DNA from 4 places in the Streptomyces sp. NPDC088746 genome. Region 1 is predicted to be linked to each of the others. Evidence: riboswitches for the same ligand, from Rfam matches in the RefSeq annotation. Region 1 holds a riboswitch; each other region holds the start of a gene.

What was found. A riboswitch is a leader RNA that binds a small molecule or an ion and turns the genes downstream of it on or off. The one in region 1 is predicted to bind cyclic di-AMP.
Region 2: another riboswitch for cyclic di-AMP. It lies ahead of ACIP63_RS26050 (transglycosylase SLT domain-containing protein); the one in region 1 lies ahead of ACIP63_RS18120 (C40 family peptidase).
Region 3: another riboswitch for cyclic di-AMP. It lies ahead of ACIP63_RS22440 (peptidoglycan DD-metalloendopeptidase family protein); the one in region 1 lies ahead of ACIP63_RS18120 (C40 family peptidase).
Region 4: another riboswitch for cyclic di-AMP. It lies ahead of ACIP63_RS25585 (M23 family metallopeptidase); the one in region 1 lies ahead of ACIP63_RS18120 (C40 family peptidase).

Annotation. Positions count from the first base shown of each region.
Region 1 covers NZ_JBIVLA010000003.1:829,063-836,631, reverse strand. The annotation lists gene bioB (biotin synthase BioB) at 1-1,053, opposite strand, end outside; gene ACIP63_RS18150 (8-amino-7-oxononanoate synthase) at 1,197-2,345, shown strand; gene ACIP63_RS18145 (DUF397 domain-containing protein) at 2,338-2,544, opposite strand; gene ACIP63_RS18140 (helix-turn-helix domain-containing protein) at 2,481-3,434, opposite strand; gene ACIP63_RS18135 (ATP-binding protein) at 3,666-4,097, shown strand; gene ACIP63_RS18130 (LysR family transcriptional regulator) at 4,212-5,126, opposite strand; gene ACIP63_RS18125 (LysE family translocator) at 5,199-5,840, shown strand; gene ACIP63_RS18120 (C40 family peptidase) at 5,859-6,329, opposite strand; cyclic di-AMP (ydaO/yuaA leader) riboswitch at 6,333-6,529, opposite strand; gene ACIP63_RS18115 (hypothetical protein) at 6,870-7,178, opposite strand; gene ACIP63_RS18110 (ATP-dependent Clp protease proteolytic subunit) at 7,186-7,569, opposite strand, start outside.
Region 2 covers NZ_JBIVLA010000006.1:201,757-209,325, reverse strand. The annotation lists gene ACIP63_RS26060 (SIS domain-containing protein) at 1-743, shown strand, start outside; gene ACIP63_RS26055 (hypothetical protein) at 812-1,423, opposite strand; gene ACIP63_RS26050 (transglycosylase SLT domain-containing protein) at 1,651-2,520, opposite strand; cyclic di-AMP (ydaO/yuaA leader) riboswitch at 2,525-2,710, opposite strand; gene ACIP63_RS26045 (hypothetical protein) at 3,068-3,298, shown strand; gene ACIP63_RS26040 (helix-turn-helix transcriptional regulator) at 3,447-3,842, shown strand; gene ACIP63_RS26035 (flavodoxin family protein) at 3,941-4,393, opposite strand; gene ACIP63_RS26030 (heavy metal translocating P-type ATPase) at 4,468-6,741, opposite strand; gene ACIP63_RS26025 (hypothetical protein) at 6,929-7,569, shown strand, end outside.
Region 3 covers NZ_JBIVLA010000005.1:36-7,604, forward strand. The annotation lists gene ACIP63_RS22440 (peptidoglycan DD-metalloendopeptidase family protein) at 133-1,047, opposite strand; cyclic di-AMP (ydaO/yuaA leader) riboswitch at 1,052-1,210, opposite strand; gene ACIP63_RS22445 (tyrosine-protein phosphatase) at 1,625-2,449, shown strand; gene ACIP63_RS22450 (DUF6126 family protein) at 2,460-2,633, opposite strand; gene ACIP63_RS22455 (helix-turn-helix domain-containing protein) at 2,701-3,321, opposite strand; gene ACIP63_RS22460 (aspartate aminotransferase family protein) at 3,379-4,773, opposite strand; gene dxs (1-deoxy-D-xylulose-5-phosphate synthase) at 4,770-6,680, opposite strand; gene ispG (flavodoxin-dependent (E)-4-hydroxy-3-methylbut-2-enyl-diphosphate synthase) at 6,706-7,569, opposite strand, start outside.
Region 4 covers NZ_JBIVLA010000006.1:99,587-107,155, reverse strand. The annotation lists gene ACIP63_RS25590 (GntR family transcriptional regulator) at 1-655, opposite strand, end outside; gene ACIP63_RS25585 (M23 family metallopeptidase) at 879-1,670, opposite strand; cyclic di-AMP (ydaO/yuaA leader) riboswitch at 1,683-1,851, opposite strand; gene ACIP63_RS25580 (M16 family metallopeptidase) at 2,043-3,425, opposite strand; gene ACIP63_RS25575 (pitrilysin family protein) at 3,452-4,804, opposite strand; gene ACIP63_RS25570 (DNA topoisomerase (ATP-hydrolyzing) subunit A) at 5,051-7,501, shown strand; gene ACIP63_RS25565 (CobW family GTP-binding protein) at 7,526-7,569, opposite strand, start outside.

The DNA of each region.
Region 1 (7,569 bases):
GCACGGAGCGCAGCCGCCTTCGTGCGAGCCGCAGCCGCCGCCCGTCGGGGCGCGGTGTCCGGGAAGCGTCGTGGTGTCCGCCCCCTCCACTTCGAATCCGGCGTCCGCGATCATGTCGAGGTCGGACTGGCCCGACTGGCCCTCTGTGGTCAGGTAGTCACCCAGGAAGATCGAGTTGACCAGGTTCAGTGCGAGCGGCTGCATCGACCGCAGATGGACCTCACGGCCGCCCGCGAGCCGCACCTCGACGTCCGGGCAGACGAACCGGACCATCGCCAGGATGCGCAGGCACCGCTGGGGAGTGAGGTGCCACTCCTTGGCGAGCGGGGTGCCCTCGATGGGGATCAGGAAGTTCACCGGCACCGAGTCGGGGTCCAGGTCACGCAGCGAGAACACGACGTCCACCAGATCGGCGTCGCTCTCACCCATCCCGGCGATCAGCCCCGAGCACGCCGAGAGGCCGGCGGCCTGGGCCTGCTGCACGGTGTCCACCCGGTCGGCGTACGTGTGGGTGGTCGTGATCTGCCCGTACGTCCCCTCCGAGGTGTTGAGGTTGTGGTTGTACGCGTCCGCGCCCGCCGACTTCAGCCGGTCGGCCTGGCCCTGCGAGAGCAGGCCGAGGCACGCACACACCTCGACGTCCTCGTGCTGCTCCTTGATCGCCTCGATGGTCTGCGACACCCGGTCGACGTCCCGGTCCGTCGGCCCCCGGCCGCTCGCCACCAGGCAGACCCGCTTCGCGCCGCCCGCCACCCCGGCGGCGGCGGCCTTCGTGGCCTCGTCCGGTTTCAGCCAGGTGTACTTGAGGATGCCCGCCTCGGAACCGAGCCGCTGCGAACAGTACGAGCAGTCCTCGGGGCAGAGCCCGGACTTCAGGTTCACCAGATAGTTGAGCTTCACGCGCCGCCCGAACCACTGACGGCGTACCTTTCCGGCCGCGGCCACCACGTCGAGCAGTTCGTCGTCGGACGTCGCCAGCACGGCGAGCGCTTCTTCACGGGTCGGCAGTTCGCGCCGCAGCCCCTTGTCCACCAGCGTATTCAGCAGGTCCATGGCCTTGATCCTGACGTACGGCACCGTGATCGGCCAAGGAGGAACCGGACAGTAGAGCCCGTCGACACTGTGTGTATTGCCACACCCTGGCCTGTTGCGCACCCGGTTAGGGTCTGTGAGCTGCCTACAAAAAGGGACCGCTCATGTCCTACGCCCCGTTCGACTGGATCGACGACGAGGCCCGGCGCCGTGCCGGCGCCGGACTCGTCCGGACGCTGCGCCCCCGGCCCGCCGACACGGAACTGATGGACCTCGCGAGCAACGACTACCTGGGTCTGAGCCGGCACCCCGAGGTCACCTCGGCAGCCGCCGAGGCGGCACGGACATGGGGCGGAGGTGCCACCGGCTCACGGCTCGTCACCGGATCCACCGCGCTGCACGCCGAACTCGAACGCGAACTCGCCGACTTCTGCGGATTCGAAGCCGCCCTGGTGTTCTCGTCCGGCTATGCGGCCAACCTCGCCGCCCTCACGGCGCTCACCGGACACGAGTCGCTGATCGTGTCCGACGCGGGCAACCACGCCTCGATCGTGGACGGCTGCCGGCTCGCCCGGGCCGCCACCGCCGTCGTGCCGCACGCTGACCCCGAGGCGGTGCGAAAGGCGCTCCACGACCACCCCGGACGGGCTCTGGCCGTGACCGACTCCGTCTTCTCGGTGGACGGGGACGCCGCTCCGCTGGCAGCACTCGCCGGGGTCTGCCGCGAAGCAGGCGCTGCCCTCCTCGTGGACGACGCGCACGGACTGGGTGTCCTGGGCGAGGGCGGGCGCGGCGCGCTCGCGGCCGCCGGACTGGCGGGCGGCGAGGGGGTCGTCGCCACGCTCACCCTCTCCAAGTCGCTCGGCAGCCAGGGAGGAGCGGTGCTCGGCCCCGCCCGGGTCATCCGCCACCTGGTCAACACGGCCCGTACGTTCATCTTCGACACCGGTCTCGCGCCGGCCGCCGTCGGCGCGGCCCTGGGCGCTCTGCGGCTGCTGCGCCGCGAACCCGGACGCGCGGCGAGGGCCGGCGCGGTCGCCGTCGAGCTGTACGGCCGGCTGACGGCGGCGGGGCTGACCGCCGTGCGCCCCGACGCCGCCGTCGTATCGGTCCGCGCGCCCTCGGCGGAGTCCGCGGTGCGGTGGGCGGCCGACTGCCGCGCGGCCGGCCTCGCGGTGGGATGCTTCCGGCCTCCGTCGGTGCCGGACGGGATCTCCCGGCTGAGGCTGACAGCCCGGGCGGACCTGACGCAGGAGCAGGTCGCGACAGCGGTGGGCACGGTCCTCTCCACCGCGCCGGGGCCCGTCAGCTGACCCGGCGGGAGTCCAGTCCGGCGACGAAGGACGTCCATGCCGTCGCGGAGAAGCGAAGCGGCGGCAGGGACGTGTCCTTGGAGTCCCGCACGGCGAGTTCTTCGTCGCCGGCCGGCGCGGTTTCCACGCAGTTGTTCATTCCGGTACTGCGGCTGCTGCGCCGCCACCTGGGTGCGGGCTGTGCGAGACGGTCGGACATCGTGGCCCCCTCGGGCAGTCTGAAGGTTCCGTCTGATCACCGCGGCCTAGTGCGGCGATGAGGTCCAGCGAACGCTCGGGCGACAGCGCGTGAGCCTGCATCGTGCGGAAGGCCGAGCTGTACGCCTCAAGGTCTTCTTTCCGCTCCAGATAGAGACTACTCGTCAAGTGGTCAAGAACGACCACGTCTAGATCAGAAGTGGTCGGAAATGAAAAAATAACGAACGAGCCTGTGAGGCCGATGTAGCTCCCGGCCTCGAACGGCAGTAACTGGAGCGTCACGTGCGGAAGTTGCGCGACCTGTGACAGATGGAGGAGCTGTTCCTCCATGACCCGGGGGCCGCCGACCACTCGCCGTAACACGGCTTCGTCGAGTACGGCGCTGAGCCGCAGCGGCCGGGACGCGTGGAGGACGCTCTGCCGGGCGAGTCTGACCTCCACCAGGGAATCGAGCTGTGCGGGCGGCAGTCCGTCCAGCGAGGAACGGGTCACCGCCCGCGCGTAGTCGGCGGTCTGCAGCAGGCCCGGCACCACGGAGGTCTCCAGCGTGCGGGCGGCGTCGGCCTGGGACTCCAGGCTGATGAAGTCGCGGTACTGGGGCGGGATGAGCCCGCGATAGGCGTGCCACCACCCGCTTCCGCCTCCGCCCGCCGAGCCGGCGAGCGTCTGGAGCAGGGAGCGTAGTTGCCGGTCGTCCACGCCGTAGGCGTCCAGCAGGCGGGTCACGTCACCGGGCGTCACGCCGCTCGCCCCCGTCTCGATCCGGCTCACCTTCGACTGGTGCCAGCCCAGCATTCCGGCGGCGTCCCGGCTCGTGAGTCCCGATGTGTGACGCAGGCTGCGCAGCTCCTCCCCGAGCTTGCGACGGCGTACCGCTGGGCCGTTTCGCATGGCGGTCTCCTCCCGTTGTGCGGAGAGCCGTCCCGGGCGGATCCGGCTCGGAAAGGGGCCAGTGTTACGCCCGTACACGGCTCAGGAGACGGAGTTCACCGTAATGAGGGACAGATATATGCATATCTTGGTGGATCGCCGTCATGGAGGCCGGCATCGGTGGCAGTCTGGCGCGAAGCACAATCCAGGCCGGCCACGGGCCGGTCAGGGCGGGAAAGGGACGGCGTCGCCATGGCAGACCATCAGGAAGCAACCGTCACTCTGCCGAGCGATCCGGCCTCGGTCTCCGCAGCCCGGAGACACGTGGCCCGGGTGCTCGCCGAATGGGGCCTGTCCGAGGACGGCGACACCGCTGACGCCATTCGGCTGATCGTCTCGGAACTGGCCACCAACGCCGTCCAGCACACCTTCGGGCAGTCACCCACCTTCACGGTGGACCTCCGTCTCGACCGGGACGTGGAGTTCTATCTGGGCGTGACGGACAGTCACCCCCGCTGGCCCCAGCGGCTGCCCGCCGCGGTCAGGCAGGACAACGGCCGCGGCATGGTGATCATCCGGGCCCTGACGAAGGAGCACGGCGGGCGGCTCAGCGTCAGTCCCACCCCGGACGGGGGCAAGACCGTGTCGATCGCCCTACCTTGGCCGGTTCCCGCCCAGGCCTGACGCCGTCGGGCAGCCCCCCCGGCGGCGCGGGCGGGGCGGCGGTGCGGGCCGAGCGGTGGTGCGGGCGGGCCGGTGGTGCGGGCCGAGCGGTCCGGGCCGTGTGGCGGGCCGTCCTCACACGGCGGAGGCCCGGCCGAAGCCGCTGCGCAACAGGGCCATCAGCGTCGTCGCGGCCGCGGTGTTCCGGTCCCCCCGGTGCACCACGGAGATCGTGCGCCGGAAGGCGGCGGGTTCCAGGCGCCGGACGGCGAGCGGCGCGGGGGACATAGCGGCCACCATCTCCGGCACCACCGCCACGCCGATCCCCGCGCTGACCAGGGCACACACCAGCGCGTAGCCGGGCGACTCGCACACCACGGCGGGGGTGGCCCCCGCCTCCGCCAGCGCACGCTCCACCCCGCGACGCGGCGGATGGTCGGGTGCGCTGCTGATCAGCGGGCGGCCCGCGAGTCCGGCCACGGGCAGCGGGCCGCTGCCCTCGGACAGCATCTGCCCGAGCGCGGTGACCAGCACCAGTTCCTCGACGAGCAGCGGCTCGGCGGACACCCCCGCCGGGAGCGGCTCGGCGGCGGCGGGTTCGTACGCGTGGGTCAGCGCCAGGTCCACGTCACCGGCCGCCACGGCGGCGACGCCGGCGGGCGGCTCGTAGTCCGTGACGGCAAGTTCCACGTCGGGGTGGGCGCGCCGGAACGCGGTGAGTACCGGCGGCAGCAGATGGATCCCGGCCGTCACGAACGTGCCGACCCGCAGCCGGCCGCCCGACAGCCCTGCCAGTCCGGCCAGCTCGTGCCGCGCCTGGTCCATCTCGTCGAGGATGCGTCTGGCCCGTCCTGCCAGCAGCTCACCGGCGGCCGTCAGCCGTGCCCCTCGGTGGCGACGGACGAGGAGTGCGGCTCCGGTCTCCTTCTCCAGCTTGGCCAGCTGCTGCGAAAGGGCGGGCGCGGTGTACCCCAGCCGCGCCGCTGCACGCGTGATCGATCCGGCCTCGGAAACCGCCACCAGCGCGGCCAGCCGTGTCGGGTCGTACATTAAGCGTTCCTTTTGGCAGACCCAGAAGATTGCAAGTACATGCTAAGGGCTGCGATCGGTCAGGGTGGACCCATGGACGCACAACTGCTTGCCTTCGTCGCCGTGGCCGCGGGAATGGTGGCCCTTCCCGGCGCCGACTTCACCGTGGTCGTACGCAACGCGCTCACATCCCGGCGGTCCGGGCTCGCCACCGCCATGGGGGTCGCCGGAGGGCTGGTGGTGCACACCGCGCTGGCCGCGGCCGGACTCGCCGCCGTGCTCGTGACGATGCCCGCCCTGTTCCGCACCGTTCAGCTGCTCGGCGGCGCGTACGTGCTCTACCTCGGGCTGAGCGGCCTGTACGCGATGCGCCGGCGGGCCACCGCCGGCACCGCTGCCGAGGAGGAGAGCGGGGGCAGGACGCAGTCGGGGGCCGGAAGGTCACTGCGCCAGGGCTTCCTCACCAACGCCCTCAATCCGAAGGCGCCCGTGCTCTTCCTCAGCCTGCTGCCCCAGTTCGTCCCCGAGGGGCAGCCACCGCTGCCCAGGACACTGCTGCTGGCCTCGGTGGTCGTCCTGCTCGCGCTCGTCTGGTTCCCGGCCGTCGCCCTGCTGGTGGACCGCATGGGCCGGTGGCTGCGCCGGCCGCGTGCCACCCGGGTGATCGAGGGGGGCAGCGGCACGGCGCTCACCGCGTTGGGACTCGTACTGGTGACGGGCCCCCTGCTGCACTGAACGGCGAAGGGAGGGACCTCAGCGGACCCTCCCGTACAGAACGTTGCCGGACCAGATCTTCTCCAGCCGGACCACGGCACCGGTCTTCGGCGAATGCCAGATCTTCCCGCTGCCGGCGTAGATGCCGACGTGGTACACGCTGCGGCCCGCGTGGAAGAAGACCAGGTCGCCGCGTTTCCGCTGCGACCTGGAGATATGGCGGGTCTTGTTGTACTGCTGCTGAGCCGTGCGGGGCAGTTTCTTGCCGGCCTTCTTGAACGAGTAGAGCGTGAGCCCTGAGCAGTCGAACCTGTGGGGGCCCGTGGCGCCCCATCTGTAGGGCGCGCCCTTCTTCGAGGCCGCGATCTTGAGTGCGGTCGCCGAGTGGGCGGCGGCCTCGGCGTCGTTCACGAGGCCAGGGGCCATCATGGTGGTGCCTACGGCGAATGTCAGAACCGAGGCCGTACCGACCCGGGCGAACAGAGACGGGACATGAACCTGCGCAGTCATGCGCAACCCTTCGTCAGCCGCCTGTGAAGGATGACCTGTCGGGTTCGGGCTGGCGAAGTTGCCCGGCCGCGCGAAGCGGCTTCACCCCGAGGGCCGTCCGGAACTTCGGTCGGCCCGTTGTGCTCGGGTCCTCCACTCCTGCCGATCCACTCCTGTCGACCAGGCATCCGGACGGCGGCAGGACTCGGCGTCCGCCCGGACCGCCCCGCCGCGGTGGCGGGGGCTTGTCGTCCCAGGGATCTTTACGCACACGCCGCCGGATTTCCTCGCTGAAGTGGCGATATGTGAGAGTCGTCACGACTGATCCGATCGGGTGGACGCGGCCGGCCCGGAGTCGGGGCGACCGCGCCGGACCAGGCGCGCACCAGCGGCGGAACAACGAATTCCGTTCAGTGTCCGCGCCTGTCGCGCAAGTTGGGCTGTCCCTCGGGCGGGGGACCTCCTACGCCGATCGAGCGAGGAAAACTCGTCAGGTCGCCGGGCGTGTCGAAAAGAGGCGCCGAAAGGCGGGTGCGGCAGCCGAGTCGGGCGCCGCGGCTCTCAACTCGACGACGCGGGAGGCACGGCGACCCGTCCGGCGCGACGCTCGCCGTCCAGCAGCCGCAGTGCCCTGGCGAGAGTGTCCGCGTGGATCTGTGACTCGCCCCGCTCGTGCATCAACACGAGTGCGTCGCGGAGGGCGGTGGCCCGGGACGCGAGGGCCTGAGCCGCCCGGAGCGCCCCGTACGTGTCGCTGCCGCGGGCGGGGTTGATGCGGCCGAGCTGGTCGAGCACCTCCAGGTAGCAGTCGATGTACTCGGCCTCGGCGCGGGTCAGGGCGGGCAGCGGCGGGAACTGGGGTGAGAGCATCGGGCGTTCACCTCGCGGGATGCGGCGGCTGGGACGGTGTGCGGTTCTCCACGACGTGGTCCACCAGTCCGAACGCCAGGGCGGCCGGGGCGTCGAGGATGGTGTCCCGTTCGATGTCTGCGCTGATCTCCCGTGTGGAACGCCCTGTGTGACGGGCCAGCATGGCCGTGAGCATCTCGCGCTCACGCTCCAACTCGCGGGCCTGGATCTCGAGATCGGAGGGCTGGCCCTGCACCGGCTCTTCCAGGGCGGGTTGCTGAATGACTACCCGGGCGCCAGGCAGGGCATGTCGGCGTCCGGGCGCGCCGGCCGCGAGCAGCACCGCGGCGCTCGAACCCGCCTGGCCGAGGCAGAAGGTCTCCACCTCGCAGGCCAGGAAGTGCATGGTGTC
Region 2 (7,569 bases), on a different contig from region 1:
ACGCCTCGCTCCGCGAGGATTCCGGGCAGGGCGAGTCGGACGCCTACGCCGCCTCCGAGTTCCCCTTCGGGCGCACGTACGACCGGGTCGTCGCGTTGACGCGGTCGGGGACGACCACGGAGATCCTCGGCCTGCTGACGCGCCTGCGGGGCGCCACCCGGACCGTCGCCGTCACCGCGGACCCGCGGACCCCGGTGATGGCCGCGGCCGACGATGTGGTGGTCCTCGACTTCGCCGACGAACGGTCCGTGGTCCAGACGAGGTTCGCGACGACCGCGCTGACGCTGTTCCGCGCCCATCTCGGGCTGCACACCGAGGACGTCGTACGGGACGCGGAGACCGCGCTGGCGGAGCCGCTGCCCGAAGGGCTCCTGGAATGCTCCCAGTTCAGCTTCCTGGGGCAGGGGTGGACGGTGGGGATCGCCAACGAGGCGGCGCTCAAGATGAAGGAGGCGTCCCTGTCCTGGACGGAGTCGTATCCGGCGATGGAGTACCGCCACGGCCCCATCAGCATCGCCACGGCCGGGACGGCGACCTGGATGTTCGGCGCCGCTCCGGAGGGGCTGCGGGAGCAGGTGCAGGCGACCGGGGCCCGCTGGGTGGAGAGCGGACTGGACCCGCTGGCCGACCTGGTCCGGGTCCAGCGGCTGGCGATCGCCCGCGCGGCGGCCCGCGGCCTCGACCCCGACCTTCCGCGCCACCTGACCCGGTCGGTGGTGCTCGGCACGGCTCCGGGAGCCTGACGGTTCCACGGCATGGCTGAGCACCGGGCCGGACGACCGGCCCGGTGCTCAGCCATGCCCCGAAGAGGTCAGGCCTCTTCGAAGTAGGCGTCCAGCGCCTCGTCGAGCTCCGCCGTCCACCCCTTGAGGTCGCCCCGCGATCCGGCCTCGACCTCGGCGTTGAACCACCGGCGGCTCGACAGGTGGACCGTCACGGTGAACCGGCGCCCGAAGCGGCCGGTCCTGACCTCCACCGCGCCGATCTCGGCCCAGTCGAACTCCGCCTCCTGGTCGTCGAGGCGGAAGCGGACGCCGTCCGCGTCCACCCTGATGGATCCGCGCCGGTCGCTGACCTCGAAGACGGGGCCGTCCTCGTCGGCGCCACTCCCGCCGGCGGGCACGGCCTCGGCCTCCGGGTCCGTCCCGTCGGCCGGAGCCTCGTCGTCGCCCCCGGCCGTGCCGTCCACGGCGGAGTCCTCGGGGGCGGCCGCGGATCCGTCCACGGCCCCCTCGGGGAGCGCGTCCGCGGTCCCGGTCTCCCGGGTCTCCTCGGCCTCCTCGGGCTTCTGGGGCGCCGCCTTCTCCGCCTCCGCCTCCGCCTCCGTCCGCGCGGGGGCAGGGGCCGTCAGGCCGGGGATGTACGCCGGGTCTGTCCCCGCGGCGAACTCGGGCTTCGTGTTCGAATCTATGCGCTGCTCCACGGCGGGCAGTATGGACGACGAACCTGTACGAGACCAGTCACCCGTGCCCCGCCCGGCCTGTCGGCCACGCCTCGACGGCCGTGACGCCGACGACGCGGGGCCTCCGGACCCGATCGGGCGCCGGAAAACGGACGACGGGTGGTGCGGGTTCCGCCGAACCCGCACCACCCGTCACTTCCGTCCCTCTGTCACACGCCCGTGCGTCAGTGGTCCCGCCTCGGCGAGGCTCAGTAGGCCCCGAAGACGTTGTCGATGGAGCCGTACCTGTCCGCGGCGTAGTTGCACGCGGCCGTGATGTTGGCGACCGGGTCGTAGCTGTCCATCGACGTACCGGGCACGTGGTAGGCCTGGAAGGTCGGGTCGATGACCTGCAGCAGGCCCTTGGACGGGACGCCGTTGATCGCGTTGATGTCCCAGTTGTTGATGGCCTGGGGGTCGCCCGCGGACTCACGGATGATGTTCCGGTGGATGCCCTCGTAGCTGCCGGGGATGCCGTGCTCGGCCATGACGGCGAGCGACTCCTTGATCCAGCCGTCGAGGTCGTTCGTGTACGACACCGGCTCGGCCGCCGGAGCGGCCTCGGCGGCGGCGGGTGCGCCTTCCGCGGCGGTGGGGGTGCTCGTGCGCTCGGAGCGGTCGGCGCGGTCGGCGCTCTCCGCGGCACGGTCGGACGAGGCGGAGGCCTTGGATTCGGCCTTGTCACCCTTGTCGGCCGACTTGTTCTCGACCTTGCCGCCGATGGTCAGCTTCAGACCGGGGTGAATCAGGTCGGGGTTTCCGCCGACAACCTTCTCGTTGTCCTCGTACAGGGCCTTCCAGCCACCGTTCACGGAATGCTCGCGTGCGATCTTTGCAAGGGTGTCACCCAAGATCACGGAATAGGTGGTGGACTTGGACTGCTGCGCGGCAATTCCCTTGCCGGACGCGGCAGTCGAGGTCGCAGCCTTTTCCACGGCGGCCGGCTGGGCCGGGGCCGCGAAGGCGCCGGTCGCACCGATCACAGGGAGGGCCAGGGCGGCTCCGCCCGTGCTCACGGCGATGATGCCGCGGGTGAGCGAACTGGTCCTGAAACGACGGTGCTTACCGTTTTCGGGCATGCTGAATTCCTCTCCGTCGCCTGCGAAGTGAGCTGTCGGGTTCGGGCTGGAGATGCCCGGCCGCATGTGAATGCGACTTCACCCCGAGCCGCTCCGGAAACCGGATCGGCGCTTACTTGGGTCCCCCGCTCCTGCCGTACGAGAAGTGGTCGGGTAACCGGACGGCGGCAGGATTCGGCGTTCCGCCCGGAGTGATGGTGACCGTAGGCGAGAAATAGGGAAAGGAACAAGCCTGGCGCGATGATCACAATTCATTCGCAAGATCAATTCTCGGGAATTCATGTAATCCACCCCACATCGCGTCTCCCATTTCTCTTGGCGCAGAAGGGAACCGACTGCCGTACCCCCGCGTCCGGGATCCATGAAGTGACCCTGGTCACGGAGTCCGATTCGGGTGTTTTGCGCCCGCGCGAAGGCCTCAGGTCACACGAAATGGCCTTTTATGGATTACAGGATTAATTCCAAAAAACCACCTCAAACCGGGCATACGACTCACAGCTGAGGCCCAGGCGCATACCGAGGGCGCCCGCGTGGAACCGATCCGCCTATGACTGAAAGCCCTCTCGCCTCGGCGCCCCGGATCACCGTCCTGCCCGTCCAGCCCGGGGATCCCCCCTTCCGGATCGTGGAGATCGACGGAGAGGTGATCGGGAGCGCGACGGCGATGACCGATGTGCTGATCGCCGCCGCGGCAGCCGGCATTCCGGTCCACGACCTCGACGACCCGGCCGTCATCCGCTGGGTGGGCGGCGGCAAGCTCACGTGGAGACCGCGCTGAGCGGGGCGGGTGAAGGGCGCTTTCGGCGGATCAGGCGCCCGGCGAAGGCTCACCGGTTCCCCACGAACCCGCGGGGCATTGCGCATATGCAAGATGCTTCATATTAAAACCTTGCATATGCTAGCTAGTGAGCAATATCGTGCAGCACATGCAGACCTACACCATCGGGCAGGCGGCACGTCTTCTCGGCGTGAGCCCGGACACCGCCCGCCGCTGGGCGGACGCCGGCCGGGTAGCGACCCATCGCGACGAGGGCGGGCGCCGCCTCATCGACGGCCGTGATCTGGCCGCGTTCTCGATCGAGGTCGGCCAGGCCTCCCCCGGCGAGGAGGAGGTCCCCTACACCTCGGCGCGCAACGCCTTCCCCGGCATCGTCACCGCGGTGAAGCTGGGCGACGTAGCGGCACAGGTCGAGATCCAGGCCGGCCCGCACCGCCTCGTCTCGCTGCTGACCCGGGAAGCCGTGGAGGAACTGGGACTCGAGGTCGGCATGCAGGCCACGGCCCGTGTGAAGTCGACCAGCGTGCACATCGACCGCACCTGACGCGGCATCTGCCGTCCGGGAGCTGCCGCCCGGGAGTGACGCCATGCCCCGTAGGTGTCGGTCCGGGCGGTGTGAGGGCGACCGTAGCCGGGAGTCCGTCAGTCCATCAGTCCGGCGGCGAGGGTCGCCCCCAGTTCCCAGCACGCTTCCGTGTCGGCCTTGCCCGGCTCACCGGTGACGGTCACGGCGTCGGCCGCACGCCGCCATCCGAGGCCCGTGGTGATCGTCTCGATGCCCCGTACGGCGCCGGTGACGTCGTTGCCGCCGTGCACGTAGTAGCCGAAGGGCCGGCCCTTCGTCCCGTCCAGGCACGGGTAATAGACCTGGTCGAAGAAGTGTTTCAGGGCGCCGGACATGTACCCGAGGTTCGCCGGGGTGCCGAGGAGGTAGCCGTCGGCCGCGAGCACATCGGAGGCCGTGGCGGAGAGGGCCGCCCGTCGCACGACCCGAACGCCTTCGATGTCCTCCGTCGTCGCGCCGGAGAGCACTGCCTCGAAAAGCGCCTGGCAGTTGGGCGACGGAGTGTGATGCACGATCAGCAGAGTGGCCACGCCCCGAACCTACCCGCTCACCGATTCCCGCGCCCCTGTCGAGGGACGCGGGTCCGCGGGGCGCGGACGCCCTTTCAGCCTGCGGCGCGGAAGCCGCGCAGCCGGAGGCTGTTGCCGACGACGAAGACCGACGAGAACGCCATGGCCGCACCCGCGATCATGGGGTTGAGCAGGCCGGCGGCCGCGAGCGGGAGGGCCGCCACGTTGTAGGCGAAGGCCCAGAACAGGTTCGAGCGGATCGTGCCCAGCGTCCTGCGGGAGAGCCGGATCGCGTCGGCGGCCACCCGCAGGTCCCCGCGTACGAGAGTCAGGTCGCCGGCCTCGATGGCGGCGTCCGTGCCCGTCCCCATGGACAGGCCCAGGTCCGCCTGGGCGAGCGCGGCCGCGTCGTTGACCCCGTCGCCGACCATGGCGACGCTGCGTCCTTCCGCCTGGAGCCTCTTGACGACCTCGACCTTGTCCTGCGGCATCACCTCGGCGATGACCTCGTCGATGCCGACCTCGGCCGCGACGGCTGCGGCGACCGCCTTGTTGTCACCGGTCAGCAGGACGGGGGTGAGCCCGAGGCCGCGCAGCCGCCGGACCGCTTCGGCGCTGGTCTCCTTGACGGCGTCGGCGACCTCCAGGACCGCACGCGCCTCGCCGTCCCAGGCCACCGCGATCACGGTCCGCCCGTCCTGCTCGGCCAGGTCCTTGGCCTTCCTGAGCTCTTCGGGGAGCTCGATCGACCAGTCGGCCAGCAGCTTCTCCCGGCCGACGAGGACCGCGTGACCCTCGACGACGCCCTGCACGCCGAGGCCGGGGACGTTGGTGAAGCCCTCGGGTGTGGGCAGCGTGCCCACGGTCCCGGCGGCGCCCTCGGCGACGGCCCGGGCGATCGGGTGTTCGGAGGAGTGCTCCAGTGCGCCCCCGAGGCGCAGCACTTCGGCCTCGTCCGTGGAGGCGGCCGCGTGGACCTTCAGCAGCGTCATGCGGCCCGTGGTGACGGTGCCCGTCTTGTCGAGCAGGATCGTGTCGGCCCTGCGGGTGTTCTCCAGGACCTCCGGTCCCTTGATCAGGATGCCGAGCTGCGCCCCGCGGCCGGTGCCGACGAGCAGGGCGGTGGGCGTGGCCAGGCCCAGTGCGCAGGGGCAGGCGATGATCAGTACGGAGACGGCGGCCGTGAAGGCCGCGGTGAGTCCGGCGCCCGAGCCCAGCCAGAAGCCGAGCGTGGCGAGCGCCAGCCCGATGACGACCGGCACGAAGACCGCGGAGATCCTGTCGGCGAGGCGCTGCGCGGAGGCCTTGCCGCTCTGGGCCTCTTCCACGAGCGTGGCCATCCGGGCCAGCTGGGTGTCGGCGCCGACCCTGGTGGCCTCGACGACCAGACGGCCGCCGGCGTTGAGCGTCGCCCCGGTGACGGAGTCACCGGTGGAGACCTCGACGGGCACCGACTCGCCCGTCAGCATCGAGACGTCGACCGCGGAGGAGCCCTCGACGACGGTCCCGTCCGTGGCGATCTTCTCGCCGGGGCGGACCAGGAAGCGGTCCCCCACGTGCAGACCGGCCGTGGGCAGGGTGATCTCACGGCCCTCGCGCAGCACGGTGACCTCCTTGGCGCCCAGCTCCATGAGCGCCTTGAGGGCGGCGCCCGCCTTCCGCTTCGAGCGGGCCTCGAAATACCGGCCGGCCAGGATGAAGGCCGTGACGCCGGCGGCGGCCTCCAGATAGATGTTCCCCGCTCCGTCGCCGCGGCTGATCGTGAATTCGAATGGATGCGTCATGCCCGGCATCCCGGCGGTGCCGAAGAAGAGCGCCCACAGCGACCAGAGGAACGCCGCCGACGTGCCGACCGAGATCAGGGTGTCCATGGTGGCCGCACCGTGACGGGCGTTGGTCCAGGCCGCGCGGTGGAAGGGCCAGGCCGCGTAGGTGACGACCGGGGCGGCCAGTGTGAGGGAGAGCCACTGCCAATACTCGAACTGGAGGGCCGGGATCATGGCCATCGCGACGACCGGCGCGGCGAGCAGCACCGCGGTGACGAGCCGCTGGCGCAAGGACCTCAGCTCGCCGTCGGCGCGCTCGTCCTCGCCCCGGCCGGCGCCGGGCCCGCCGGAGTCTCCGGGCTCGGGGAGGGGTGGGGCCGGGCGCTGGGCGGTGTAGCCGGTGGCCTCGACCGTGGCGATCAGGTCGTCGACCGAGATGTCCCCGGCGAAGGCGACTCTGGCCTTCTCCGTGGCGTAGTTGACCGTGGCCTCGACCCCCTCCATGCGGTTGAGCTTCTTCTCGATCCGCGCGGCGCACGAGGCGCAGGTCATGCCGCCGATGGCCAGTTCGACCCGGTCGGCGCCGGTAGTGGCTGAAGTCATTTACTGCTCCTCGTCCGAACGGGACCCAGTATACCCCTCATGGGTATCTCCCTCACGGCCAGGTATACCCCCCACCCGTATGCTTGGCAAGTCCCCGCCCCAGCCCTTGCGTATACCCCCCATGGGTATACGGTGGGAGTCGTCGGACCGTCGCGAGCCCTCCACGCAGAAGGCAACAGGAGCAGTCATGAATCCCGCCGCGAAGATCACCGCGTTCACCGCCGCTCTGGCCGCGTCATTCGGCGCCGCGTACGGCATCGGAACCGTCACGGATCCGGAGGCCGGCACCACCGAGCCCTCCAGCCACACGGAAAGTGCGGCGCCGCACTCCGAGGGCAGCCGCACCGGCCCTCCGGCCGGGGGTCTCCAGATCTCCGAGGGCGGCTACACGCTCGACCTCAGGACCCCACGTGTGCAGGCGGACCGCCGGAGCGAGCTGCGCTTCGCCGTTCTCGACCGGTCAGGCAGGCCGGTCACCGACTTCCAGCGTGAGCACGACAAGGAGATGCACCTGATCCTCGCCTCCCGCGATCTGGCGACCTACCGCCACCTGCACCCCACGCGGGCGGCCGACGGCACGTGGAGCACCCCCGTGGAGCTGCCCGAGGCCGGCGACTACCGGGTCTTCGCGGATTTCACGCCCGCCGGCAGGAACGCCGCGGACCTGACCCTGGGCGCGGATCTGGCCGTGTCCGGGCCGTACAAGGCGGCGGAGCTCCCGAAGCCCGCCCTGACGGCCGAGGTCGACGGGTACACGGTCTCCCTGAACGGCACCCTGCGCCCCGACGTGCCGGAACAGCTCACCTTCACGGTGCGGAAGGACGGCCG
Region 3 (7,569 bases), on a different contig from region 1:
TTTTGGGGTGGGGTGTTTTTAAAACCCCCCCCTTTTTTTTTTTTTTAACCCCCTTATTCGGGGGGGGGGGGGGCCCCCGGGCCCCCCCGCCCCTCTCCTTCAGCCCGGGATGACACCCTCAGGCGGCGTGTCTCAGATGGAGACGCCGTGCGAGCGCAGGTAGGCGATCGGGTCGACGTCGGAGCCGTAGCTCGGGCCGGTCCGGACCTCGAAGTGGAGGTGCGGGCCGGTGGAGTTGCCGGTGGTCCCGGAGAGGCCGATCTGCTGTCCGCCGGTGACGGTCTGGCCGGCCGAGACCTCGAGCGAGGACAGGTGGGCGTACTGGGAGTACATGCCGTCGCTGTGCTGGATGACGACCTCGTTGCCGTACGAGCCGCTCCAGCCGGCGGAGACCACGGTGCCCGGACCGATGGACCGGACGCTGGTGCCGGAGGCCGCCTGGAAGTCGGAGCCGGTGTGGTAGCCGCTGGACCAGCTGGCGCCCGAGGCGCGGTACTGGGTGGTGACGTTGGCGTTCTCGACGGGGGTGACCCAGCCGGAGCCGGTGCTCTCCTGCGACGCGCCGGAGTCGGCGGTCTCGGCCGCCGGAGCGGAAGCCGCCTCGGCCGGCGCGGCCTTCTTCTCGGCCGGGGCGGCCTTCTTCGCCGCCGACGGGGCGGACTTGGAGGGCGCGGCCTCGGCGGAGCCGGAAGCCTTGGCGCCGAGGGTCAGCTTCATACCCGGGAGGATCAGGCTGGGGTTCTCGCCGACGACTTCGCGGTTGTCCTGGTACAGCTTCTGCCAGCCGCCCTTGATCTTCTGGTCGCCCGCGATCTTCGCCAGGTAGTCGCCGGAGACCACGGAGTAGGTCTTCGGGGCGCTCTTCGCCGACGCCGGGGCGCTGTGCGCGGCTGCGGACTTGGCGGCCGGCGCGGCCTGCTCGGCGGCGTGCGCGCCGGTGGCGCCGATCAGCGGGAGGGCGAGTACGGCGCCGCCGGTCCCTGCGGCAAGGACGCCTCGGGAGATCGGGCCGGTCCTCGTACGACGGTGCTTGCCTTTTGCGGGCATGGGGATGTCCTCTCCGGCGCCTGCGAGGTGAGCTGTCGGGTTCGGACTGGAGATGCCCGGCCGCGCGGTGCGCGTCTTGACCCCGAGCCGTACCGGATCCCTCCGGCCGGCGGCTTACCTGGTTCCCCCGCTCCTGCCACACGTGAGTCGGTGCGGATTCCGGGCGGCGGCAGGATTAGGCGTTCCGTCCGGATGGACCGTGACCGTAAGCGAGCCGGGACGTCGCGAACAAGCCGTGGATTCCGAACCGGAATCCACGCTTCAATTCCGGCGCGGAATTACCGTCACACTCCGTGGATTACGGATCTTGGCTTTCCGCACGGCGTCCGGAATACCCCCCGGCACCTTCGCCACACACCGTCACGGATATGATCCCGCTCACCTGCCTCACCCCATCTCCCGCACAAGCAGGGCATGTTCCGCTAAATACACCAATACGGACATGACGTGATCTCGTCCGCCCGGGGAGACCAGGACCACGGCCGCCGAGACGGTTGCCCGATGCAGCCATGTCGTATCGTCGCGGGCGTGCCCCCGTCGGCGAGCGGCGCCGACGCCCGACACCCCAGGAGCCCTTGTGACGCAGCTGCCAGAGGTCCCGCCGGTCGGCCCCGAGCCGACGGACGTCGACCTGACCGGTGTCCGCAACTTCCGCGACGTCGGCGGGCTTCCGACCGTCGACGGCGGCACCGTGCGGTACGGGCGCCTCTACCGCAGCGGCCATCTCGCCCACGCCACGAAGGCCGACGCCGCCTTCCTCGCCGGGCTCGGCCTGCACACGATCTTCGACTTCCGCAACGCGGCGGACCACAAGCTCGACGGTCTCGACGTGGAGCTGCCCGGCGTCCGGAATGTCAGCATTCCTCTCTCCGACCCGGCGGACGGCGCGGAGTTCTGGCGGCTGGTGCGCGACGGGAACATCCAGCAGCTGCGCTCGATCCTGGCCGACGGCAAGGGGACGGGGCGGATGATCGCCTCGTACCGCTCGATCATCAAGGACCGCACCGCCGAACACAGCCGTGTGCTGCACGCGCTGGCCGAGGACAGCGTGCCGGCCCTGATGCACTGCGCGGCGGGCAAGGACCGGGCCGGGCTGTCGATCGCGGTCTCCCTGCTCGCGGTCGGCGTCGAGAAGGAGGCCATCGAGGCCGACTACCTCAAGTCGAACGACGCGCACCGCCGCTACAAGGTGCGCCGCAGCGACACCTCGCCGGTGGGGATGTCCGACGAGGTGATGGAACTGCTCAATCCGCTCTTCGGCGCCCGCGCCGAATACCTCGCCGCGGCGTTCGACACCATCGACGAGGTCTGGGGCGGCACCGACCGGTATCTCCTGGAAGGGCTGAAGATCAGCGACGGGACCCGCGCGAAGCTGCGTGCGCGACTCGTCGAGGGCGCGTGACGCCTGGGCGTCAGCCCTTGCCGGCCACGGTGAAGAGAAGGAAGAGGAAGCCCGCGATGACGTGTCCGGCCACGAGGTAGGCGAAGAGCCGGATCACGACGCCGCGGGGCATCCGCCTCTCCTGCGTGTCCTTGCTCTTCGGCCTGCGCGGGGTGAGCGGGTCGTAGTACTCCGAATCGGACATGACAGTCCTCTCTTCCGGCCGCTCGGGCCGGGGTGGCGAAGGGGGCGCGCGGTGCGGGTGCGCGGGATCAGAGCCGGTGGATCCCGCTGCCCAGGCACAACTCGGCGGCCGGGCTCTGCAGCAGCGTGTGGACGAAGAGCAGTCGCGCCCCACCGGGGTCGAGAGCCGCGATCCGGTGCGGGGTGAGCGAGTCGAAGTGCGCGCTGTCACCCGGATCGAGGTCGTGCACGGTCTCGCCGAGCACGACCCGCAGCCTGCCGTCGAGGACGTAGAGCCACTCCTCTCCGGGGTGGACGCGCACGAGGTCGTCCTCCACGCCGTACGGGACGCGGACGTGCAGCGCCTGCATGGCGCGGCCCGGCCCGCCCGCCTGCCGGTAGAGCCAGCCGCCCTGCTCGGTGGAGCGGGGCGTGCCGGCGGGCGGGCCGCCGCGGACGATCGCGTCACGTTCGGGCGGCATCTCGCCCAGGAGTTCGGAGACGGTCGTACCGTAGACCCGGGCGAGGCCGAGCAGCATCGGCAGCGAAGGCTGCCTCCGGCCCGTTTCGAGCCGGGAGAGGTGGGCCGGGGAGAGCCCCGCCCGTCCCGCCGCGCTCTCCAGGGTGAGGCCGCGGTTGCGGCGCAGGTCGCGTAGGCGCGGCGCGACCCCCGGGAGTTCGTCGGCCACCCCTCCGTCAGGAGGTTTCATGCCTCCATTGGGCCAGGATTTTTCCTCTGAGGCAAATAATTTGCCTCAGAGGCAACATCAACGGTTGACCACGGCCTGTTTCACCAGCGTCCTGCCGAAGTCCCACATCAGCCCGCCCCCGCTGTGTGCGTCGTCCATGACGGCGGTGAAGGCGGTGACGAAGCGGTCGACCTCCGGCTCCCCGATGACCAGGGGCGGAATCAGCTTGATCACCTCCAGGTGATCACCGGATACCTGGGTGAGGATCCGGTGCTTCTGGAGCAGCGGCACGACCACCATCTGGGCGAAGAGCCCCTTGCGGGCGGCCTGCAACATCGTCCATCGGCTGCGGAGCTTGAGGGAGGACGGCCGGCCGAACTCGATGCCGATCATCAGGCCCCGGCCGCGCACCTCGTGCAGCAGCTCGTAACGGCCGACCAGCGCGGCGAGCCGCTCGCGCAGGAGATCACCGGTGCGGCGGGCGTTCGCGACGGTCTCCTCCTGCTCCATCACCGCGAGGACGGCGAGCCCGGCCGCCATGGCCTGGGCGTTGGACCCGAAGCTGGCGGAGTGGACGAGGACCCGGTCCATCGAGGAGTAGACACGCTTGAAGATCCAGTCCTTGCCGAGTGTCGCCCCGACCGGGACATAGCCGCCGGAGAGCGCCTTGGCGACACAGAGCAGGTCGGGTTCGACGCCCCCCTCGTGCTGGTACGCGTAGAAGTCACCGGTCCTGCCCAGTCCGGTCTGCACCTCGTCGGCGATGAGCACGGCCTTGTGCCGGTGCAGCAGCTCCTGCGCCTCGCGCAGGAAGCCGGGCGGTGAGGCGTGGACGCCCTTGCCCTGGATCGGCTCCACGACCAGCCCGGCCACGTCGCCGCGCTTCAGCTCGCGCCGCAGCGCGTCGAGGTCGCCGAGCGCGATGGCCGTGTCGGGCAGCAGGGGTGCGAATCCGTCGCGGAAGCCCTTCTCACCGTTGACGGAGAGCGAGCCGGTGGTCAGTCCGTGGAACGCGTGGTCGCAGTAGAGGATCCGCGGCTTCCCGGTGGCGTAGCGGGCGAACTTCAGCGCGGTCTCGACCGCCTCCGTACCGCTGTTGCCGAAGAACACCCGGTCGAGGTGCGGGCTGTGCGCCAGCAGCTTCTCGGCCAGCAGTCCGGGCAGCGGCTGGCAGTCGAAGCGGGTGAGGTCGGCCGTCGAGGCGTCCAGGACGTCGTGGAGCGCCTTGCGTACGACGGGGTGGTGCCTGCCCAGCCCCATCACACCGAAGCCGGCGAGCATGTCGAGGTAGTCGTTGCCCTCCGCGTCCCAGAAGTACGCGCCCTCGGCCCGCTCGTAGACCTTGTCGAAACCGAGGGTGTGCAGCATTCGCGGCAGCTGGTGGTTGAGGTGCCGGGTGTGGAGCTCGTAGCGTTCGGCCCCCCGTTCCGCGAGGAGCCGCGTCAGGTCGAAGCCCGGCTGTTCGTCCTTCATGCCCCGTTCTCCTTCGGCGTGTTCCGCTCTCGCACCGCCGTGCGGCGCTCCAGCGCCGCGCTGATGCGTCCGGCGATCTCCACCGGGGTGAGCCCGATCTCGGCGAGTACCTCACCGCGCCCGGCGTGCGCGAGGAACTGCTCGGGGATGCCGAACGTCCGCAGCGGTACGTCGACTCCGGCGTCCCGCAGGGCCTGGCCGACGGCCCAGCCGACCCCGCCCGACCGGCTGTTGTCCTCGACGACCGCCACCAGCCGGTGCTGCGCGGCGAGTGCGGGCAGCTGCTCGTCGACCGGTTTGACCCAGCGCGGGTCGACGACCGTGCAGCGGATCCCGGATCCGGCGAGCAGGTCGGCGGCCTGCAGACAGACCGGCGCGAGCACGCCGACGGCCACCAGCAGGACGTCCGGGTCGGGAGCCCGGTGCAGGACGTCCATCCCGCCGATCCTCCCGACGGCCGCGACCGGCTCCCCCACCGACTCCTTGGGGAACCGGACCACCGTGGGGGCGTCGTCGACGTCGACGGCCTCGCGCAGCTCCTCACGGAGCCGGTCGGCGTCGCGCGGGGCCGCGATCCGCAGACCCGGGACGACCTGGAGCACGGACATGTCCCACATGCCGTTGTGCGAGGGGCCGTCGACCCCGGTGACACCGGCCCGGTCCAGCACGAAGGTCACCCCGCAGCGGTGGAGGGCGACGTCCATCAGCAGCTGGTCGAAGGCCCGGTTGAGGAAGGTCGCGTAGACGGCGACGACCGGGTGCAGGCCTCCGGTGGCCAGCCCGGCGGCGGAGACCGCCGCATGCTGCTCGGCGATCCCGACGTCCCAGACCCGGTCGGGGAACTCCGCCGCGAAGCGGGTCAGCCCGACCGGATGCAGCATCGCCGCGGTGATCGCGACGACGTCCGGGCGCTCGGCCCCGATCTCCGCGATCTCGTCGCCGAACACCGACGTCCAGGAGGGCGCGGCGGGCACGACGAGTGGTTCGCAGGTCATCGGGTCCATCCTGCCGACGGTGTGGAACCGGTCGGCGTCGTCGGCCAGGGCGGGCGCGAAGCCACGTCCCTTCTCGGTGAGGCAGTGCACCAGCACCGGGCCGTGGAAACGCTTGGCCCGGTGCAGTGCGGACTCGACCGCCGCCGTGTCGTGCCCGTCGACCGGGCCGACGTACTTGAGGCCCAGGTCCTCGAACATCCCCTGCGGCGCGAAGGTGTCCTTGAAGCCCTTCTTCGCGCCGTGCAGCGACCCGTACAGCGGCTGTCCGATGACCGGCGTCTGCTGGAGCACCTCCTTGCCCCAGGACAGGAAGCGCTCGTAGCCGTCGGTGGTGCGGAGGGTGGCGAGGTGGTCGGCGAGCCCGCCGATGGTGGGGGCGTAGGAGCGCTCGTTGTCGTTCACGACGATGATCAGCGGGCGGTCCCTGGCCGCGGCGATGTTGTTGAGCGCCTCCCAGGCCATTCCGCCGGTGAGGGCCCCGTCGCCGATGACCGCCACGACATGGCGCCCGCGCTCCAGCACCTCGTCGGCCTTGGCGAGGCCGTCGGCCCAGCCGAGCACGGTGGAGGCGTGGGAGTTCTCGATGACGTCGTGCTCGGACTCCTCGCGGGAGGGGTAGCCCGAGAGGCCCCCCTTGCTGCGCAGCTTGGAGAAGTCCTGCCGCCCGGTCAGCAGCTTGTGCACGTAACTCTGGTGCCCGGTGTCCCACAGGATCCGGTCCACCGGTGAGTCGAAGACCCGGTGGAGGGCGATGGTGAGTTCGACCACGCCGAGGTTGGGGCCGAGATGACCGCCCGTCCTCGCCACCGCCCGGATGAGGAACGCCCTGATCTCCTCGGCGAGTTCACCGAGTTCCGGTCGGCTCAGTGCCTTGAGATCCTGCGGCCCCTTGATGGATTCCAGCATCGTCACGCCCGGGCCCCTCTCTCTGCTCCTGCTATCGGCTCACGGTCACGGCGGGGGCCCCGCCGGGCGCCCCCGCTTCCTCCATACCCTCCGCGATCTTCATTGCTTCCTCGATGAGGGTCTCCACGATCTTCGACTCCGGGACGGTCTTGATGACCTCGCCCTTCACGAAGATCTGGCCCTTGCCGTTGCCGGACGCCACACCCAGATCGGCCTCACGGGCCTCACCCGGACCGTTCACGACACAGCCCATCACCGCGACCCGCAGCGGGACCTCCATGCCCTCCAGACCCGCACTGACCTGGTCCGCGAGCTTGTACACGTCCACCTGCGCACGCCCGCACGACGGACACGACACGATCTCCAGCCGCCGCTGCTTCAGATTCAGCGCCTCAAGGATCTGCAGCCCGACCTTGACCTCCTCCGCCGGAGGCGCCGACAACGACACCCGGATGGTGTCCCCGATGCCCTCCGAGAGCAGCGCACCGAACGCCACCGCGGACTTGATCGTCCCCTGGAACGCCGGACCGGCCTCCGTCACACCCAGGTGCAGCGGATAGTCCGACTGCGCGGCCAACTGACGGTAGGCGTTCACCATCACGACCGGATCGTTGTGCTTCACCGAGATCTTGATGTCCCGGAAACCGTGCTCCTCGAACAGCGACGCCTCCCACAGCGCCGACTCCACCAGGGCCTCCGGCGTCGCCTTGCCGTACTTCTTCAGCAGCCGCGCGTCCAGCGAACCCGCGTTCACCCCGATACGGATCGGAGTACCCGCGTCACCGGCCGCCTTCGCGATCTCCTTGACCTTGTCGTCGAACTGCTTGATGTTGCCCGGATTCACCCGGACCGCCGCACAGCCCGCGTCGATCGCCGCGAACACGTACTTCGGCTG
Region 4 (7,569 bases), on a different contig from region 1:
TCACCCGGGTCTGGCCGGGCGTGTGCCCCGGCGCGCGCCGCAGCCGGTGGGCCGCCGTGGCCCGCTCGGCGTGCTGGGTGGCGAGCGCCCGGGCCCGCTCCGCGTCGCGGCGGGCCACGGCGTCGACCAGAGCGCCGTGCTCGGCCCAGGAGTCCGCGGGGCGGGCCGGCTGCTCGACCGCGTACATCCAGGCGATCTTGTGCCGGAGCTGGGTGAGCAGAGCGATCAGCGCGGGGCTCCCCGAGGCCTGCGCCAGCGTCTCGTGGAACCAGCCCCCCAGGGAGCGCAGGTCCTCCCCCTCGCCCCGGCGCACCCGCTCCTGGCCCAGCCTGACCAGGCCGCGGAGCACTTTGAGATGCGCCTCGGTGCGGCGCTGCGCCGCACGTGCGGCCCCGAGGGGCTCCAGGAGCATGCGTATCTCAAGAAGGTCGGCCGCTTCCTGCTCGGTGGGCTCGGCGACACAGGCACCCGCGTGCCGGCGGGTCACGACGAACCCTTCGGACTCCAGGGTGCGCAGCGCCTCGCGTACGGGGACGCGGGAGACGCCGTAGCGACGCGCGAGCACCTCTTCGGTGAGGCGGCTGCCGCGTTCGAAGACACCGGAGACGATGTCGTCACGGATTGCCGTGCATACCGAATGCGCGGGAATGCGCATGTCCGAACCTCCGCCTTAATCCCCGCGAAACGCGGCCGATCGACGCCTGTTCTGTGACTCTATTGCAACCGGCCGGAATTTCCGATGGCGGGGTGGAATCCATGGATATCTTTTGGCCAGGGAGCACTTCCGCGGGGGCTTCGGCACGCGTCGGCCCCGGGGCACGGCGAAGGCCCCGGCGGATGCCGGGGCCTTCGTCAGAGATCGCGGTGGCGGCGCGGGGTCAGACCTGGACGCCGTGGGCGCGGAGGTAGGCGACGGGGTCCATGTCCGAGCCGTACTCGGGGGTGGTACGGGCCTCGAAGTGCAGGTGCGGCCCGGTGGAGTTGCCGGTCGAGCCGGAGAGGCCGATCTGCTCGCCGGAGCCGACGCTCTGGCCGACGGAGACGCCGATCGAGGAGAGGTGGCCGTACTGGGTGTACGTGCCGTCCTTCATCCTGAGCACGATGTTGTTGCCGTAGGCGCCGCCCCAGCCGGCCTCGACGACCGTACCGGCGCCGACCGCGACGACCGAGGTGCCGGACGCGGCCTGGAAGTCCACGCCGGAGTGGGAGCCGGAGGACCAGAGCGCGCCACCGGACTTGTAGCCGGTGGTGACGTGGGAACCGGCGACGGGGAGGTGGAAGGCGTTGAGCCGGGCGCGCTCGGCGGCGCGGGCGGCGCGTGCCTTCTCCTCGCGGGCCTCCTTGGCGCGGGCTTCCGCCTTGCGCTCGGCCTCGGCCTTCGCCTTCGCCTTGGCCTTCGCTTCGGCCGCGGCCTTCGCGGCGACGTCGGCCTGGTGCTTCTGGGCCTTCGCCTGAGCCTCGATCTGGGCCGCGAGAGTGGTGTCGAGGGCGACCGTCTGGGTCAGGCCGGTGCTGCCCGCGGTGACCTCGGAGTCCGCGGCGAGGGCCGGGGAGGCCGTGGCACCGAGTACGCCGGTGGTGGCCAGGGCGGCGACGCCGGCGACCTTGGCGCTCTTGCGCGTCAGGCGGCTCGGGGCACGGTGCTTCCCGGTGGCACGGATGAACGCCATGGAGGGGCTGGTCCTTTCCTTCCTTCTCGCCTACCGGGTTAGCTGACGGGTTCGGAGCAGGAAGGTCTCCTACGGGCCCCTGAGCCTCCGACGAGGTACAGGGATCCGATTCACCCCAGGGACTTCATGGGTCCCCGGCTCCCCAGGCTCGCGCCTGACGGGGACTCGGCGATGGCTGTCCGGCGCCGCGGGCGCGGCAATCGTCCGGCGGACAGCCGCGCCGACGCTAGATCGGGAGACTTTCCCCCGCCAAACGGAAAGGGCCTTTTGTCGCACATCCCACAGGACGAAATACGACTTTCCCTGCAATACGGACAAATGACAGAACCCCGGCGGGAGTACAGCCGCCGGGGCCCGTCATGTCCGGTTCCGTCAGCCGCTGACGACCGACACCTCACCGATACCGAGCGCCTCCACGGGCTCCTTGATCCGAGCGGCGTCCCCGACCAGGACGGTGACCAGCCGGTCGACCGGGAACGCGTTGACCACGGCGGCGGTCGCCTCGACCGTGCCGGTGTCGGCCAGGCGTGCGTACAGCTTCGCCTGGTAGTCGTCCGGGAGGTGCTGCTCCACCTGGTCGGCCAGGGTGCCCGCGACGGACGCCGCCGTCTCGTACTTGAGCGGGGCGACGCCCACGAGGTTCTGCACGGCGGTCTCCCGCTCGGCGTCGGTGAGTCCCTCGGCCGCGAGGGTGCGCAGGACCTTCCAGAGGTCGTCCAGCGCGGGACCGGTGGACTCGGTGTCCACCGAGCCGCTGATGGCGAGCATCGCGGCACCCGCCGCCCCGGACGAGGAGCCGGGCGCCGTCGAGCGCAGCACCTGTCCGAAGGCCCGGACGCCGTAGGTGTAGCCCTTCTCCTCACGCAGCACGCGGTCCAGGCGCGAGGTCAGAGTGCCTCCCAGGCAGTAGGTGCCGAGGACCTGGGCGGGCCACACGCTGTCGTGCCGGTCCGCGCCGATCCGGCCGATCAGCAGCTGCGTCTGCACGGCTCCCGGACGGTCCACGATGACCACACGGCCGGTGTCGTCCGCGGTGATCGGGGGCACGGGCCGGGCCTGGCCCGCATTGCCCGACCAGTCACCGACGGTGTCGGAGAGCAGCGCGTCGAGGTCCACGTCGGTGAGGTCGCCGACGACGACCGCCGTCGCCGTGGACGGGCGGACATGGGCGTCGTAGAAGGCGCGTACGGCGGCGGCGTCGATCCGCCGGACCGTCTCCTCGGTGCCCTGGCGCGGGCGCGACATCCGTGCGGTGGCGGGGAAGAGCTCCTTGGAGAGCTGCTTGGCCGCGCGCCGGGCCGGGTTGGCCTGCTCGTGCGGGATCTCGTCGAGGCGGTTGCCCACCAGGCGCTCGATCTCGCTCTCCGCGAAGGCCGGGGCCCGCAGGGCCTCCGCGACCAGGCCGAGGGCCTTGGTCAGCCGGGAGACCGGCACCTCCAGGGAGACGCGGACACCCGGGTGGTCCGCGTGGGCGTCCAGCGTGGCGCCGCACCGCTCCAGCTCGGCGGCGAACTCCTCCGCGGAGTGCTTGTCCGTGCCCTCGGACAGCGCGCGCGCCATGATCGTGGCCACACCGTCCAGGCCCTCGGGCTCCGCGTCCAGCGGGGCGTCGAGGAAGATCTCCACGGCGACGACCTGCTGGCCGGGCCGGTGGCAGCGCAGCACGGTCAGCCCGTTGGGCAGGGCGCCGCGCTCGGGCGCGGGGAAGGCCCAGGGCCTGGCCTCGCCGGCGGTCGGCTGCGGGTGGTACTCCATCGCTACTCCAGTCACGGCGGCGTCGGTCACTTGTCGGCCCCCTCGGGCGCGTCGGTGCCCTCGGTCTCGTCGGCCGGTTCGACCGGCTCGTAGACCAGGACCGCACGGTTGTCGGGGCGCAGGTGCGCCCGGGCGGCTGCCTTGACCTCGTCGGCCGTCACGTCGAGCACACGGCCCACCGCGGTCAGGGCGAGCTGCGGGTCGCCGAACAGGACGGCGTACCGGCACAGTTCGTCCGCGCGGCCGGCGACCGTGCCGAGGCGGTCGAGCCACTCGCGCTCCAACTGCGCCTGGGCGCGCTCCATCTCCTCCGGCGTGGGGCCCTCCTCGGCGAAGCGTGCCAGCTCCTCGTCGACGGCCGCCTCGATCTGCGGCACCTCGACGCCACCGGACGTCTTGACGTCCAGCCAGCCGAGCGACGGCGCTCCGGCGAGCCTGAGCAGCCCGAACCCGGCGGCCACCGCCGTACGGTCGCGGCGCACCAGACGGTTGTGCAGACGGGACGACTCACCGCCGCCGAGCACGGTCAGGGCCAGGTCAGCGGCGTCGCACTCGCGGGTGCCGTCGTGCGGCAGCCGGTAGGCGGCCATCAGCGCACGCGCGGGGACCTCCTCCTGGACCACTTCGCGCAGCTGCTCGCCGATGATGCCGGGCAGCGTGCCGTCGCGCGGGGGCTGCTTGCCGTCGTGCGAGGGGATGGAGCCGAAGTACTTCTCGATCCAGGCGAGCGTCTGCTCCGGGTCGATGTCCCCGACCACGGAGAGCACGGCGTTGTTCGGCGCGTAGTACGTACGGAAGAACGCCTGCGCGTCCTCCAGCGTCGCCGCGTCCAGGTCGGCCATCGAGCCGATCGGCGTGTGGTGGTACGGGTGGCCGGCCGGGTAGGCGAGAGCGGTGAGCTTCTCGAAGGCCGTGCCGTACGGGACGTTGTCGTAGCGCTGGCGGCGCTCGTTCTTCACGACGTCCCGCTGGTTCTCCATGGACTCCTCGTCGAGCGCGGCGAGCAGTGAGCCCATCCGGTCGGCCTCGAGCCACAGGGCCAGCTCCAGCTGGTGCGTGGGCATCGTCTCGAAGTAGTTGGTGCGTTCGAAGCTGGTCGTGCCGTTCAGGGAGCCACCGGCCCCTTGCACCAGCTCGAAGTGCCCGTTCCCCTTGACCTGGCCCGAGCCCTGGAACATCAGGTGCTCGAAGAGGTGAGCCAGACCCGTGCGCCCCTTGACCTCGTGGCGGGAGCCGACGTCGTACCAGAGGCAGACCGCGGCGACGGGGGTCAGATGGTCCTCGGAGAGCACCACGCGCAGGCCGTTGGCCAGACGGTGCTCGGTCGCCGTCAAGCCGCCGGAACCGGCCTGGGCTGTGGCCGTGTGACCCATGGGCATGTACGTCCCTTCGATCGGTACAGGATTTCCTGCCGGACCTGCCACTCTAGGCAAGCGCACGGGCACCTGGCGAAGTTCCCGCCGGGTGAATGTTGTCGTAGATACTGCCGTGCACGGGGGCTCCGCGGAGGCCCCGAGGACCGCTTCGGACGGGTCGAGGTCGGTGTTGTCAGTACGGCGGGCCACAATGGTCCGCGTCAGAACCTGAGGTTGCCCGACAGAATCTGTGAAGGAGTCGCAGCCGCGATGGCCCGCCGCAGCACGAAAACCCCGCCGCCGGACGACTTCGAGGAGAAGATCCTCGACATCGACGTCGTCGACGAAATGCAGGGCTCCTTCCTCGAGTACGCGTACTCGGTGATCTACTCCAGGGCTCTGCCCGACGCCCGCGACGGCATGAAGCCCGTGCACCGCCGCATCGTGTCCCAGATGAACGAGATGGGGCTCCGCCCCGACCGCGGCTACGTGAAGTGCGCACGCGTCGTCGGCGAAGTGATGGGCAAACTGCACCCGCACGGTGACGCGTCGATCTACGACGCACTGGTGCGCATGGCACAGCCGTTCTCGATGCGCCTGCCCCTCGTCGACGGGCACGGCAACTTCGGCTCGCTGGGCAACGACGACCCGCCGGCCGCCATGCGGTACACCGAGTGCCGGATGGCCGACGCCACGTCGCTGATGACGGAGTCGATCGACGAGGACACCGTCGACTTCCAGTCGAACTACGACGGCCAGGAGCAGGAGCCGGTCGTCCTCCCGGCCGCGTACCCGAACCTCCTGGTCAACGGCGCTTCCGGTATCGCGGTCGGCATGGCGACCAACATGCCCCCGCACAACCTCGGCGAGGTCATCGCCGCCGCCCGCCACCTCATCCGGCACCCGGGTGCGGACCTCGAGACGCTGATGCGCTTCGTCCCGGGTCCCGACCTGCCCACCGGCGGCAGGATCGTCGGCCTCGGCGGCATCAAGGACGCCTACGCCGCGGGGCGCGGCACGTTCAAGATCCGCGCCACGGTCGCCATAGAGAGCGTCACGCCCCGTCGCAAGGGTCTCGTCGTCACCGAACTTCCCTTCACCGTCGGTCCGGAGAAGGTGATCGCCAAGATCAAGGACCTCGTCGGGTCGAAGAAGCTCCAGGGCATCGCGGACGTCAAGGACCTCACGGACCGGGCGCACGGTCTGCGTCTGGTGATCGAGGTCAAGAACGGCTTCGTGCCGGAGGCCGTGCTGGAGCAGCTCTACAAGCTGACGCCGATGGAGGAGTCCTTCGGCATCAACAACGTCGCGCTGGTCGACGGGCAGCCGCTGACCCTGGGGCTCAAGGAGCTCCTCGAGGTCTATCTCGACCACCGCTTCGACGTGGTGCGCCGGCGCAGCGAGTTCCGCAGGACCAAGCGGCGTAACCGGCTGCACCTGGTCGAGGGTCTCCTCGTGGCCCTGCTCGACATCGACGAGGTCATCCGGCTCATCCGGGACAGCGACAACTCGGCGCAGGCGAAGGAGCGCCTGATGGAGCGCTTCTCGCTGAGCGAGATCCAGACCCAGTACATCCTGGACACCCCGCTGCGCAGGCTCACGCGCTTCGACAGGATCGAGCTGGAGAGCGAGCGCGACAAGCTCGACGAGGAGATCGCTCAGCTGACCGCGATCCTGGAGTCGGACGCGGAGCTGCGGAAGCTGGTCTCGGCCGAACTGGCCGCGGTGGCGAAGAAGTTCGGCACCGAGCGGCGCACGGTGCTGCTGGAGTCGGCGGGTTCACAGGTCGCCTCGGTGCCGCTGGAGGTCGCGGACGACCCGTGCCAGGTGCTGCTCTCCTCGACCGGCCTCCTGGCCCGTACGGCCAACGCCGAGCCGGTCCCCCAGGCCGAGGACGCCAGGCGCACGAAGCACGACGCCATCGTCTCGGCCGTCCCCGCGACGGCGCGCGGGGACGTGGGCGCGGTGACGTCCGCCGGACGGCTGCTCCGGCTCTCGGTGATCGACCTGCCGCAGCTGCCGGACACCCATGCCGCTCCGAACCTGTCGGGCGGCGCCCAGATCTCGGAGTTCCTGACGCTGGAGCCGGACGAGGATCTGATCTGCCTCACCACCCTCGACGAGGAGGCGCAGGGCCTGGCCATCGGCACCCTGCAAGGCGTGGTGAAGCGCGTGGTGCCCGACTACCCCGCCAATAAGGAGGAGTTGGAGGTCATCTCGCTGAAGGACGGTGACCGGATCGTCGGCGCCAAGCAGTTGCGTACGGGCGAGGAGGACCTGGTCTTCATCACGTCCGACGCCCAGCTCCTGCGCTATCCCGCCGCGTCGGTGCGTCCGCAGGGACGCCCCGCGGGCGGCATGGCAGGGGTCAAGCTCGCGGCGGGCGCCACCGTTCTCTCGTTCGCGGCGGTGGATCCCTCCGCGGACGCGGCGGTGTTCACCGTCGCCGGATCGCACGGCACGCTGGACGACTCCGAGCGGACCTGGAAGCTCACCCCGTTCGACCAGTACCCACGCAAGGGCAGGGCCACCGGCGGGGTGCGCTGCCAGCGCTTCCTCAAGGGGGAGGACGTCCTGGTGTTCGCCTGGGCGGGCGAGACCCCGGCACGGGCGGCCCAGAAGAACGGCGCACCGGCCGAGCTCCCGGACCCGGATCCGCGCCGTGACGGTTCGGGCACACCGCTGACGAGTCCGGTCGCGGTGATCGCCGGGCCTCTGTAGGGCACCCGGCCGGGCGGCGGGGGCTCAGTCCTCGTCGTCCGGCTGCCGTACGTACCGCAGGACGCCCC